DNA from 3 places in the Erwinia sp. E_sp_B01_1 genome. Region 2 is predicted to be linked to each of the others. Evidence: predicted binding sites of a transcription regulator. Region 2 holds the regulator's gene; each other region holds the start of a gene.

Region 1 (4,743 bases), 2.2 Mb from region 2:
ATTTTACTATTCATGAATACCAGCCGCTGATCGACTCTTCAGATATGACGCCGCTGGACTGGCAATCGATTGCGGATGATATCCGCCAGAATTATGACCAGTATGATGGCTTTGTTATCCTGCACGGTACGGATACCATGGCGTTTACCGCTTCGGCGCTCTCCTTTATGCTGGAGAACCTGGCTAAGCCGGTAATTGTGACAGGGTCACAAATCCCGCTTGAGCAATTACGCTCCGATGGACAGCAGAATCTCTTAAATGCGTTGTTCGTAGCGGCAAATTACCCCATTAACGAAGTGGCGTTGTTCTTTAACAACACGCTTTATCGCGGTAACCGTACCACCAAGGCACACGCTGACGGCTTCAATGCATTTGCTTCGCCTAATCTGGCCCCGCTGCTTGAAGCTGGCATTCATATACGTCGCCTGAATACGCCACCCGCACCCGGTGGTCAGGGTGAGTTAATCGTCCATCCCATCACGCCACAGCCTGTGGGTGTGGTAACGATCTATCCTGGCATCTCTGCTGATGTGGTCAGTAACTTCCTGCTTCAGCCGGTAAAAGCTTTAATTCTGCGTTCATATGGCGTGGGCAATGCCCCGCAAAACCCGGCGTTTCTCAGGGAGCTGAAAGAGGCCTCAGCCCGGGGGATTGTGGTAATAAATCTGACTCAGTGTATGTCCGGCAAAGTGAATATGGGCGGCTATGCCACCGGCAATGCGCTGGCCCTTGCCGGAGTCATCAGCGGATACGATCTTACGGTAGAAGCTACCCTGACTAAGCTGCATTTTCTGCTCAGTCAGGATCTGTCCAGTGATGAAGTGAGACGGCTGATGCAGGTTAACCTGCGCGGTGAACTGACCCCTGATGAGAAGTGATAACCGATGATGGCAACTCAACAGGCATTGCTGCTGGTTGATCTACAAAATGACTTTTGTGCCGGGGGCGCACTGGCGGTGCATAAGGGTGATGAGGTTATCGCCATTGCTAACCAGTATGCTGCCGAATTTACTCAACGGCATCAGCCTGTGATTGCCACGCTGGACTGGCATCCTGCCGATCATGGCAGCTTTGCCACCGTAGCCGGTCACTCTCCGTGGACTGAAGGGGAACTGGCCGGATTGCCGCAGGTCTGGTGGCCCGATCATTGTATTCAGCACAGTCATGGCGCCGCACTCCACCCGCTGCTTGAACAAAGTTTCATCACGGAGCGGATTTGCAAGGGGCAAAACCCGCAGATGGACAGTTACAGTGGATTTTTTGATAACGGCCATCGCAATAAAACCGCTCTTGATGCGGTGCTGAAAGCCAGCAATATTACGGCGCTGACGGTGATGGGGCTGGCTACCGATTATTGCGTGAAGTATACCGTTCTGGATGCGCTGGCGCTGGGCTACACCGTAACGGTTATTACTGCCGGTTGCAGGGCAGTAAATCTTTCGCCAGGAGATGCGGATCGGGCTTTGAGTGAAATGGCCGCCCGTGGGGCTGTCATTCTCTGAGCGGATACTGAATGACTCAACTTGATAACAAGTCCAGATAAGATCGGGGGCCTGACAGGGCCCCTCAGATAATATTATTCCTGCAGGAATAATTTATTGCAGTTTGATGCGTGTGACGCTGTCATCACTGATGCCAAATTCTTCCTTCAGTTGGCGTTTGCTTTTCATGACCATTTCGCCCCCCTTGCCCACACTCATGTGCTGGGGATTATCATTGTGACGGGCCTGCCAGAGCATCACCAGTTGCAGGCTGTTCTCTTTCTGCTCAGCGGTTAACGCCACACCGTCACCCCACTTCCCGGTTTCAACCGCCGTCACAAGGCGCTGATAGACTTCAGGGGTCATGGAAGCGATCATCTCATCAAGCTCCATAACGACTATCCCTTAATGTTGTTGCCTTCGTCGTCTGCGAAGTTTAACGAGGCAGAGTTAACACAGTACCGCTCACCCGTGGGCTGCGGGCCATCAGGGAAAACATGACCAAGATGCGCATCGCAGTTGCCGCAGCGGATTTCAATGCGCTGCATGCCGTGTGACTCATCTTCAATATAGCGAATGGCATCTTCCTGATAAGGCTGATAAAAACTCGGCCATCCGCAACCGGAGTCATATTTTGTTTCCGATAAAAATAGCGCAGAATTGCACACCAGGCAGCGATAGATTCCTTCGCCTTTGTTGTGCAGGAGTTTGCCTGAGAATGGCGGTTCGGTGCCACGCTGTTGCGTAACATACCGCTGCATCTCGCTCATGTCGCTTTCTGGGGTAAATTCGTTCGGTTCTTTGGCCATTTTGCTGTTCTCTGGCAGTGTGATTCTAAAAATATCGGCTAGTATTCTAACAAATACTTAACAACGACAGGGGATTTTTTCGTCTCAGGCGAAGTCTGAAAGTGATCTGAAGATGAAAATGTGACTCAGATCACCCTTTGATTTCGTCACCCCTTTATATTCGGGCAAGGTGACCCAAGATCAAGGTTGAGTGGCGCTTCCGGATGAGGCTTTTGGGTGAATAATTCCTGCTGTTTGGATTGATTTGCCGCAACTATTGAAGCGATTCCGCTTGACGCCTGGTAAGGTTTTTGTAATTTTACAGCCAACCTTTTATTCACTAACAACAGCTGGTGGAATATATGACTATCAAAGTAGGTATCAACGGTTTTGGCCGTATCGGTCGCATCGTTTTCCGTGCTGCTCAGCAGCGTTCTGATGTAGAAATCGTTGCTATCAACGATCTGCTGGACGCAGAGTACATGGCTTACATGCTGAAATATGACTCTACTCATGGTCGCTTCGACGGCACCGTAGAAGTTAAAGACGGCCATCTGGTTGTTAACGGCAAAACCATCCGTGTTACCGCTGAAAGAGATCCGGCAAACCTGAAATGGGGCGAAATCGGTGTTGATGTGGTTGCTGAAGCAACCGGTATCTTCCTGACCGACGAAACCGCTCGTAAACACATTCAGGCTGGCGCGAAGAAAGTCGTTCTGACCGGTCCATCGAAAGATGACACCCCAATGTTCGTGATGGGCGTTAACCACAAGTCTTACGCTGGCCAGGATATCGTTTCTAACGCTTCCTGCACCACTAACTGCCTGGCACCACTGGCTAAAGTGATCAACGACCAGTTCGGTATCGTTGAAGCGCTGATGACCACTGTGCACGCCACTACCGCTACTCAGAAAACCGTTGATGGCCCGTCTCACAAAGACTGGCGCGGCGGCCGCGGCGCATCTCAGAACATCATCCCTTCTTCTACCGGCGCTGCTAAAGCAGTAGGTAAAGTTATCCCTGAGCTGAACGGTAAACTGACTGGTATGGCGTTCCGCGTTCCTACCCCTAACGTTTCCGTGGTTGACCTGACTGCACGTCTGGCTAAGCCTGCTTCTTACAAAGAAATTTGTGCGGCAATCAAGGCTGCTGCTGAAGGCGAAATGAAAGGCGTTCTGGGTTACACCGAAGACGAAGTGGTTTCTACCGATTTCAACGGCGAAACTCTGACTTCAATCTTCGATGCCAAAGCCGGTATCGCACTGAGCGACACTTTTGTGAAACTGGTTTCCTGGTACGATAACGAAACTGGTTACTCCAACAAGGTCCTGGACCTGATTGCTCACATCGCAAAATAAGCGGCGTGAACGAATGATGAGGGCGACTTAGGTCGCCCTTTTTTTCGCTTGAACACAGGTCATATTATGAACGAAAAAATATTTTCTTTACCCGTGATTGCTCAGCTCACCCCGTATATCTCTCAGCGCAAAACAGGCGATCTTCCGGTGGTGGTGATTGTGCATCCGAAAGTCCGGGCAGCAGTGACGTTGCAGGGTGCTCACCTGATTGCATGGCAACCCGCCGGAGAGCAACCGGTTATCTGGCTGAGTGAAAAAACAGCCTGGGCACCGGGTAAAGCGATTCGTGGCGGAGTTCCCATCTGCTGGCCCTGGTTCGGGCCTGCTGGTGAACCGGCACATGGATTTGCCCGTAGCCTCCCCTGGACGCTGTCAGCGCACGATGAGAATGACGAAAGCGTAATGCTGACGCTGGTGCTGGAAAGCAATGAGCAGACCAAAAAGTTGTGGCCCCATGACTTCACCTTGTTTGCCCGTTTCCGTTTTGCAGACCGTTGCGAAATCGAACTGGAAGCGCATGGTGACTTTGAGTCTACTGCCGCCCTGCACAGCTATTTCTGCGTAGAAGACATCTCAGACGTGGAAGTCAGTGGGTTGGGGAGCCGTTTTATCGATAAAGTGAACAAGGGGGTGGAGGGCCACTCTGACTCTGGTAAGCAAACTTATCCAGACCGTATCGATCGTATTTATACGCAGCCAGAAGATTGCAGCATCATTCATGATAAGTCGGGCAAACGGACGATTGAAGTTTATCATCACCATCATAGTGACGTTGTCACCTGGAATCCGGGTCCAGAACTCTCCTGCAGCATGGGAGATATGGCTAACGAAGGGTATAAAACGATGGTCTGTGTGGAAACAGCGCATATTTCATCCCCGATGATCAGCGCAGGCGAATCGCCTTCCCGCCTGGCGACTACTCTTCGGATCAGAAAGAATTAACCTCAGAGGGGCGTTGACCATTGCCCCTGTATTTCAGACCACATCCAGCGCCACTTTTTCAGTCGGCGGCGGGAAGGACTGGTTAATCATCGCCCGTTCCTCACTGCTCAGCACCACTTCCAGTGCAGCGGCATTCTCCGTCACATGCTGAACAGAGCTGGCTTTGGGGATGGC
Region 2 (4,743 bases):
CCTGGAGTGGATCCAGAAATTAGTGCGCGACACCAGTGAACGGGGGCACTCCCGCGAGGCGGTAATGGATTCGGTAGTGCGCTCTATGGAAGATTACATTAATTTCATCACCCCACAGTTCTCGCGCACACACATCAACTTCCAGCGCGTCCCCACTGTAGATACCTCTAACCCCTTCGCTGCGCGAGCCATTCCCTCGCTGGATGAGAGCTTTGTAGTGATCCACTTCCAGGCGCTGGAGGATATTGATTTCCCCTACCTGTTGTCGATGCTACAGGGGTCTTTTATCTCCCACATCAATACATTAGTGGTGCCGGGTGGAAAAATGGGGCTGGCGATGGAATTGATCATGGGGCCGCTGGTGAAACGGCTGATCCAGGGGAAAAAATTGAGTGATGCCCCGACAGTGCGGGGCAGCAGCAAAACGGTGATGCAGTGACTTATCCTGTTATTCAATCACTTCATAACTGTGGGTGATCTCCACGCCCTTTCCTAACATCAGCGCAACAGAGCAATATTTCTCAGCGGAGAGATCCACAGCACGCGCTACGGCCTTATCAGCCAGCGCTGCACCGCTGACAATAAAGTGCATATTGATATGGGTAAACAGGCGGGGTGCTTCCTCACGGCGCTCTGAAGTTAGCTTAACCTCGCAATCCCTGACGTTATGACGGCCCTTCTGCAGGATGGAAACCACATCTATTGCGCTGCATCCGCCCGCGGCCATCAGCACCATTTCCATCGGGCTTGGTGCCTTATCGCCTGAATTCCCATCCATCAACACCTGATGTCCCGATGAGGATTCTCCCAAAAACGTTAACCCTTCTACCCACTTTACCCGAGCCTGCATAACAAGTTCCTCTAATTCATTCAGTTAACCTCAGATTACGCTTTACCCTGAAAAACGGCAATGCGGCAGTTTTCGCACTATGCTGAAGCGAGACAACAGAAGACACCCATTGAAAGCTGTGCTACAAACAAAGCTGTAATATATTCGTCAGTACTCTACATGCATGACGAAACGGGACGACATAACGAGCCAGGCTTTTGACAGAGGCCCGAATAAATTTCCTGATGGGAAACGCTTGACTATTTCAACGCCTGGCAGGGAACTCTGCCCCTGTATTTAGGCACGATTACAACAGAGGATAACAGCGAATGGTTCTCGGCAAACCGCAAACAGACCCGACACTTGAATGGTTCCTGTCACATTGCCATATTCATAAGTATCCCTCCAAAAGCACGCTGATTCATCAGGGTGAAAAGGCGGAAACGCTCTACTACATCGTCAAAGGCGCAGTAGCGGTACTTATCAAGGATGAAGAAGGCAAAGAGATGATCCTCTCTTACCTCAATCAGGGTGACTTCATTGGCGAGCTTGGCCTGTTCGAAGAGGGTCAGGAACGCAGCGCGTGGGTACGTGCGAAGACAGCCTGTGAAGTGGCTGAGATCTCCTACAAAAAATTCCGTCAGCTGATTCAGGTTAACCCTGACATTCTGATGCGTCTCTCTTCACAGATGGCGCGTCGTCTGCAGGTGACTTCTGAGAAAGTGGGCAATTTAGCTTTCCTCGATGTGACAGGTCGCATCGCGCAAACCCTGCTGAACCTGGCGAAGCAACCCGACGCCATGACGCATCCGGACGGCATGCAGATCAAAATCACCCGCCAGGAAATTGGGCAGATCGTTGGCTGCTCACGTGAAACGGTAGGGCGTATTCTGAAAATGCTGGAAGATCAAAACCTGATCTCGGCACACGGTAAAACGATCGTTGTCTACGGCACTCGCTAATCGGCTCTGATCCACGGCGCAACAGTTACTGTTGCGCCGTTTTATTTGGTACGGAGTGATGTGGCGTCGAATCATTTATCACCCAGAAGTTAATTACGCACTGCGCCAGACGCTGGTGCTCTGTTTACCCGTGGCTACAGGATGGCTGCTGGGCGATTTGCAGAGAGGTTTACTCTTTTCCTTAGTGCCTGCCTGTTGCAATATTGCTGGTCTCGATACGCCTCATAAACGTTTTTTCAAACGCCTGATTGTCGGCGGAAGCCTGTTTGCCTTCAGCAGCTTCCTGATCCAGTACCTTGGCGGCCATGCCGTTCCCCTGCCGGTTATTCTCTTTACGATGGCGATGCTGCTGGGCATTACCGGGGAGCTAAGCCCGCTGCATGGGCGTTTGCTGCCAGGCTCGCTGATTGCTGCAATTTTTACGCTGAGTCTGGCCGGACGTATGCCCGTCTGGGAACCGCCGATGCTCTATATTTTGGGCACAATCTGGTACGGAGTCTTTAACTGGTTCTGGTTCTGGCTGTGGAAAGAGCAGCCGATGCGCGAAACTCTCAGCCTGCTCTACCGGGAGCTGGCGGGCTATTGCGAAGCCAAATATACCCTGCTGACCCGGCTTACCGATCCTGAAAAGGCCCTGCCTCCGCTGCTGATACGACAGCAGAAAGCTGTCGACCTGATCACCACCTGCTATCAGCAAATGCACATGCTGTCAGCTACCCGTTATAACCATCATAAACGGCTAACCCGGGCATTTCAGGTGGCGCTGGATTTGCAGGAACATATCTCAGTCAGTCTGCATCAGCCGGAGGAGGTGCAAAAACTGGTTGAGCAGAGCCATGCTGAAGCGGTCATTCGCTGGAATGCTCAGACTATAGCTGCCAGGCTGCGTGAACTGGCCGACGATATCCTCTATCACAAGCTGCCCAACCGTTTCACCATGGAAAAACAGTTGCAGGCGCTGGAGAAAATTTCGCGTCAGAATCCGGATAATCCGGTTGGGACCTTTTGCTATTACCATTTCAGCCGTATCGGACGGGTGTTGCGCACGCAGCGCCCTCTCTATCAGCGGGACTTAATGGCCGATCGGCAACGCCGGCTGCCTCTGCTGCCCGCCATCAAAAGCTATCTGTCGTTGAAATCCGCAGCCCTGCGAACCGCAGGCCGGTTCGCCGTGATGCTGACCTTTGCCAGCTCCCTGGCGCTGTTCTTTAATCTGCCAAAACCTTACTGGATCCTGATGACGGTGATGTTCGTCAGTCAGAATGGCTACAGTGCCACCCGGGTAAGGATCCAGCACCGTGCGCTTGGCACGCTTGCCGGGTTGGTTATTGCGGCTATAACCCTGCGACTTCAGGCACCGGAATCGATCGTCCTGCTGGTGATGCTGGCGATCACCCTGATCAGCTATCTGTTTATCCGTAAGTTCTACGGCTTTGCCATGATCGGTTTTACCGTCACCGCCGTTTACTCTTTACAGCTCCTCTCGCTGAATGGGGCAGATTTCCTGCTGCCCCGGTTGCTGGATACGTTGATGGGCTGTCTGATTGCCTTTGCCGGCATGGTCTGGTTATGGCCACAGTGGCAAAGCGGTCTGCTGCGACAGAATGCGCACGATGCGTTGGGCACTTATCAGGATGCGTTACAGCTTTTACTGGGGAATGAGCAGGATCCGGTGAAGCTGGCTTACCAGCGCATAAAAGTAAATCAGGCTCACAACGCGCTGTATAACTCGCTGAATCAGGCGATGCAGGAGCCGGGATTTGATCCCAGTTATCTTTCCGATATGAAACTCTGGGTAACGCACAGTCAGTTTATCGTTGAGCATATCAATGCCATGACCACGCTGGCGCGCGAGCACACCATGCTGACCTCTTCGCTGGCAGAGCGCTATTTGCAATCCTGCGAGGTGGCACTGCAACGCTGTCAGCAGCGACTGGAATATGATGGCCCCAGCTCTGAAGCTAACGTGCTGGATTCACAGGTGGAGTTTCATCAGGGGCCGGTCACCATTCTTGAAAGGCATGTGAAGCGTATTCTGGGGCATCTGAGCGTGATGCATACCATCTCCTCACTCGCCTGGAGTTCACGTCCGCACCACGGACGCTGGCTCTCACGCAAGTTAAGAAAATCGTCCTGACTGCTTATCCTGTGCTGCCTGTACGGTGAGATGAAAGAGGGCCTGACAGCCGGTCTGCAGGGGGCGGTACGAATGCAGGTGTGAGAGAGCGGCATGGCGTGGAAAGGGATCTGATGCAAAATTTGAGCTGATGGGAAATCCCCAGGGAGCTGAGCAGCTCAGCTCCCTGTCGGTCTGTTAAGCCAGCGCTTGTTCTACCGCTTTAGCAAAGCGGGCCATGCCCTCTTCAATATCAGTAGGTTCAATTACCAGCGAAGGGGCGAAACGGATCACATCCGTTCCGGCATTCAGAATCATCACTCCTTCCGCTGCGGCGGCATTCAGAATGTCCCGCGCTTTACCTGCATGTTGCGGCTTCAGTGCGGCACCAATCAGTAACCCTTTGCCACGAATATCGCTGAACAAATCCAGCTTCACATCGAGGGCCTTCAGTGCGGTGACAAACTGCTCACGGCGAGCTTCCACACCGCTCAGCACCTCTTCGGTGTTGATAATATCCAGCGCGGCTTCTGCTATGGCGCAGGCCAGCGGATTACCGCCATACGTGGTGCCATGAACGCCCGGCGACATAGTGGAAGCGATCTCGTTGGTAGTCAGCATCGCACTGACCGGGAAACCGCCGCCCAGCGCTTTAGCGGTGGTGAGGATATCCGGCTGCACGCCATAATGCTCATAAGCAAACAGCTTGCCGCTCCTGCCCATACCGCTCTGCACTTCATCCAGCACCAGCAGCGCCTGATGCTTATCACATAATTCGCGCAGCCCCTGCATAAACTCCAGAGTCGCTGGCATCACGCCGCCCTCGCCCTGAATCG
Region 3 (4,743 bases), 1.3 Mb from region 2:
TGAAAAGCAAAGCATTCACTTCGACGATCAGGTCGATGTGGTGTTTGAGTTGCAGCGTAACCAGTAAAGCCCAGGGCCTCCATTTGGAGGCCCTCAGACTGCTGACGAATCCCGAAGCGATGGGAGCCTGTGCCTTGAACAAAGCATCACGGGCCAAGGACGGCCCGTGCTGAGCTGGCAGGGATGGCGTTTTTTGCGTCTTTGTGAGAGGCATATGCTCCCTGAGCCTGCATTTTATCGATGCCCTGAGGGCCTCCATCCGGAGGCCTTTTTTATGCGAGGTCGGTCTGACGCAGCACGCGATGGCCGTGGGCAATCAGCGCGTCGGTGACTTTACGCATCAGGCGGCTCTCTGGCGCAAAGCGGTGCCAGTAAAGCATCCGGCGCTGGAACAGGCCTGGGGTCAGATCGATCAGCTCGCCTTCTGCCAGCTCACGCTCGATTTGCAGATGGGGGATCATACAGCAGGTGGTTCCCTGCCTTGCCAGCTGCACAAAGGCTTCTGACGAGTTAACGATATGGCAGGGCACGCTACCGGGCGACAGGTCAAAATTCTGCTGTAAAAACGCCTGATGCATATCATCCAGATGATCAAAGGCGACCGCCGGAGCTTTCAGCAACGCTGAGCGGGTAACGCCATTCGGGAAATAGCGGGCAGCAAACTCTTTCGAACCCACAAACAGATAGTCCAGCGCGCCGAGTTGATCGACCAGGCAGCTTGGCAGAGGCTGCGGCTGAATACTCACCGCCCCCACCACTTCACCACGGCGCAGGCGCTCCTGCGTGCGGCTCTCATCTTCCACCTGCAGGTTCAGCCGTACCGGCGAATCGGTTAACACGGTTTTTAACGCGGGCAGCAGCCAGGTTGCCAGACTGTCGGCGTTGACCGCCAGCGAAAGCAGCAGGGGCGTGGTGCCACTGTTTTCATCGCCCAGCCACTCCTCTTCCAGCAGCTCAACCTGGTGCAGCAATGCCAACAGCTTCTGGCCCTGCTCGGTGGGGCGGGGCGGCACGGTACGCACCAGCAAAGGCTGGCCGAACATGTTTTCCAGCTGTTTGATTCGCTGAGAAACGGCTGACTGGGTAATACAAAGCTTTTGTGCGGCGCGTTCAAAACCGCGCTCGCGAATGACTGCATCCAGCGCCTGAAGCGTGCGATAATCCGGGCGTTTCATTGTGGGTGATAACTCTCTTTCAGGTGTGGAAACTGCACTATGCCATATTTTTGTCATTTTGCCCTGGGCAATGGCGAGATTCTCCGCTAACAGCTTTGTGGGCCCGCTTCCAAACTGGTAACAAATCCGCCGCGAAGGCGGGGATTTCTGTGCGGGTTGTTTTATACTGGCGCCACACTGTAGCTGTACGGAATCTAAACTTATCATGACACAGGATGAACTGAAAAAGGCCGTAGGCTGGGCCGCACTGGAATACGTCACCCCCGGCACGATTGTCGGTGTGGGAACAGGATCTACTGCGGCACATTTTATCGATGCGCTAGGCTCGATTAAGCATCAGATTGAGGGCACCGTCTCAAGTTCGGAAGCCTCAACCCTGAAGCTGAAAAGCCTGGGTATTCCGGTCTTCGATCTGAATGAGGTCGATTCTCTTTCGGTCTATGTTGATGGCGCTGATGAAATCAACGGCATGATGCAGATGATCAAAGGCGGTGGCGCGGCGCTGACGCGGGAGAAAATCATCGCTGCTGTAGCTGATAAGTTTGTCTGTATTGCGGATGAGTCCAAACAGGTTGACCTGCTGGGCCGCTTCCCGCTGCCGGTAGAAGTTATTCCGATGGCGCGCAGTTTTGTGGCGCGGGAGTTAGTGAAGCTCGGAGGCCTGCCAGAATACCGCCAACACGTCCTGACCGATAACGGCAACATCATTCTCGACGTGCATAATCTCAAAATTCTGGACGCTGTGGCCCTGGAAATGGCCATAAATGCGCTGCCTGGCGTGGTGACCGTCGGCTTGTTTGCAACCCGTGGCGCGGACGTCGCGCTGATTGGCACCGCCAGTGGCGTAAAGACCATAGAAAAATGATCTGACCAGCGTTATTACGACATTGGCTTATTTATTATAAAAAAACATCTTTTCTTCACAGGGCGAAATTTGGTGACTTATATCACATAAGTTTCGCCCTCAGGCTAATCCTGCTGATCCTGGCCCGCACGCCGTGATTATCTGCCAATTTGTGCTGTCCCATGCCTTTGCCGTGCTACCCCTCAGGCAATCGTTTGTATTGCCGCAGGCTTAAATTTTGATATTTTGGCATAAGGCTATTCTATAAGTTACATCCGAAGTCAGCGAAAATAAGGTCGGGAAATGGCAAAAGTATCACTGGAGAAAGACAAGATTAAGTTCTTGCTGGTGGAAGGCGTCCACCAGAGCGCGGTAGATAATCTGCGCGCATCAGGCTACACCAACATCGAATTCCATAAAGGCGCGCTGGACAGCGAAGCCCTGAAAGAGTCCATCCGCGATGCGCACTTTATCGGGCTTCGTTCGCGCACCCAACTGACCGAAGACATTTTTGCCGCGGCAGAGAAACTGGTAGCGGTGGGCTGTTTCTGTATCGGTACCAACCAGGTTGACCTCAATGCCGCCGCAACACGCGGTATCCCAGTCTTTAACGCACCTTTCTCCAATACCCGCTCCGTAGCTGAACTGGTTATTGGCGAGCTGCTGTTGATGCTGCGCGGCGTCCCTGCGGCTAACGCCAAAGCGCACCGTGGCATCTGGAACAAGCTGGCGGTGGGATCTTATGAAGCCCGTGGTAAGAAGCTGGGCATCATTGGTTATGGCCACATTGGTATGCAGCTTGGCGTGCTGGCTGAAAGCCTGGGCATGCACGTGTTCTTCTACGATATTGAGAGCAAGCTGCCGCTGGGCAATGCTACTCAGGTTCGCTATCTCTCTGACCTGCTGAACATGAGTGATGTGGTCAGCCTGCACGTACCGGAAACCCTTTCTACCCAGAACATGATGGGTGCGGAAGAGCTGGCGATGATGAAGCCTGGCGCGCTGCTGATTAACGCCTCACGCGGGACAGTGGTCGATATCCCGGCGCTGTGCAAAGTGCTGGCTGATAAGCATCTCTCTGGCGCCGCGATCGACGTTTTCCCTGAAGAACCTGCCACTAACAGCGATCCGTTCAATTCTCCTCTCTGTGAGTTTGATAACGTGATCCTGACGCCGCACATCGGTGGCTCCACGCAGGAAGCTCAGGAGAACATCGGCATTGAAGTTGCTGGCAAGCTGGCGAAATATTCCGATAACGGCTCGACGCTTTCTGCGGTGAACTTCCCGGAAGTTTCTCTGCCGATGCATGGCCAGCAGAGCCGTCTGCTGCATATCCATGAAAACCGTCCGGGCGTGCTGACCGCAATCAACAACATCTTTGCGGGCCAGGGCATCAACATTGCCGCTCAGTACCTGCAAACTACTCCGCAGATGGGGTATGTGGTAATTGATATCGATGCGCCGCAGGATGTGGCGAACACCGCGCTGCAGCTGATGAAGGCCATCCCGGGTACCATCCGCGCCCGTCTGCTTTACTGATTGTCCGGGCGGGGTAACCTGCCTGTAGATGAAAAAATAAGGGAGCGGGCAGGGTAACCAGCCTTCTCATCAACAAAAACGCCCCGACAAATTTCTCTGTCGGGGCGTTTTTTTGTCTACCACTGCCAGATCTTCGAGGGGGTAATCATCGCCGGTAGCGGCACATCCCAGTCGGCCACCGGCAGGTTATCCACTTCCTGACAATCATGCGCCAGGCCCACCGGCAAAAAATTGTGCTGTTGCCAGTTCTGAAGCGTTCTGTCGTAAAATCCCCCGCCCATGCCCAGCCGCTGCCCCTGCCGGTCGAAAGCCACCAGAGGTACCATCACCACATCCAGTTCGCTCAGCGTAGCCAGGTTGCGGATATCCAGCGGCGGCTCGGGGATCCGCAGCTTATTCGGCGTTAACGTAGTGGTGGCATCGTAACGGAAGAACAGCAGTTGTCCCGGCGAAAAAGGGTGCAGAACCGGCAGATAGACCTGCTGTTTGTGCTGCCAGAGTTTGGCGATCAAGGGACGGGTATTAAGTTCGCCATCAAAGGAGAGAAACAGGGCGATTTTCCGGGCTTGCTGAACAGGCGCGAAATTCAGTGCCTTCTCCGCAGCCTGCACGGCAGCCTCTTGTTGCTGCTCAGCTGTCAATGCACGACGAAGATGACGCACATGAGTACGGATATCCTGGCGATCGCGAAGATTCAGGTTCATGGTTCCACCGTGCTTCAGGGCTGAAAGAGTGAGTCTAAAGCTGAATGTACACTGAGTGGGAGAATTTCAAAAGGGGAGAGCTGAGAGGGGAATCTCCGAGATGCCGCCGCAGGCTGTAACCCTTGAACCCATGGTTCAAGGTGAGAATGCCGTCGTAACCATCAGGCTTCTCGGACGGACCGAGCTTGCGCACAAGTTACAGAGCAACAGACTCTGTTGGTATTAAATATCGGCTCAGGGGACGGGCCCGCTTGCAAACATCTCAGAGAAATTTTGTACTTCACCGTTACTCTAACACAGATAACGATGAGGTGTTATTCGAACTTACTACCGGTACGTTCTGTAATGCGACCCTGTTCAAGCAACGCCTGTTCAATGGTCTGCTGCAGCATCCGGATACGCTGCTCCATGTTGCTGGCATAGTCGCGGGTTTTAACTTTTTCCGCCGCCAGTTCATGACAGATGTTCAGTGCAGCGATAA

The links. Region 2 encodes CRP, which controls carbon source genes, mostly activating them, when cyclic AMP is high. Its sites were predicted from a motif close to ATGTGANNNNNNTCACAT; they were not measured.
Region 1: the regulator CRP is predicted to act here: its motif matches at 2,409-2,426, upstream of msrB (peptide-methionine (R)-S-oxide reductase MsrB).
Region 3: the regulator CRP is predicted to act here: its motif matches at 2,111-2,128, upstream of serA (phosphoglycerate dehydrogenase).

The regions. Positions count from the first base shown of each region.
Region 1 is NZ_CP142208.1:2,640,118-2,644,860, forward strand. It holds gene ansA (asparaginase) at 1-878, shown strand, start outside; gene pncA (bifunctional nicotinamidase/pyrazinamidase) at 888-1,502, shown strand; gene VRC33_RS12510 (DUF1315 family protein) at 1,596-1,874, opposite strand; gene msrB (peptide-methionine (R)-S-oxide reductase MsrB) at 1,880-2,290, opposite strand; gene gapA (glyceraldehyde-3-phosphate dehydrogenase) at 2,632-3,627, shown strand; gene VRC33_RS12525 (D-hexose-6-phosphate mutarotase) at 3,694-4,569, shown strand; gene VRC33_RS12530 (aldo/keto reductase) at 4,603-4,743, opposite strand, start outside.
Region 2 is NZ_CP142208.1:407,699-412,441, reverse strand. It holds gene VRC33_RS01810 (phosphoribulokinase) at 1-439, shown strand, start outside; gene VRC33_RS01805 (OsmC family protein) at 449-850, opposite strand; gene crp (cAMP-activated global transcriptional regulator CRP) at 1,159-1,791, shown strand; gene VRC33_RS01795 (YccS/YhfK family putative transporter) at 1,850-3,928, shown strand; gene VRC33_RS01790 (aspartate aminotransferase family protein) at 4,106-4,743, opposite strand, start outside.
Region 3 is NZ_CP142208.1:3,955,247-3,959,989, reverse strand. It holds gene VRC33_RS18455 (oxidative stress defense protein) at 1-67, shown strand, start outside; gene VRC33_RS18450 (LysR family transcriptional regulator ArgP) at 273-1,175, opposite strand; gene rpiA (ribose-5-phosphate isomerase RpiA) at 1,381-2,040, shown strand; gene serA (phosphoglycerate dehydrogenase) at 2,323-3,558, shown strand; gene VRC33_RS18435 (5-formyltetrahydrofolate cyclo-ligase) at 3,675-4,262, opposite strand; RNA gene ssrS (6S RNA) at 4,351-4,534, opposite strand; gene zapA (cell division protein ZapA) at 4,577-4,743, opposite strand, start outside.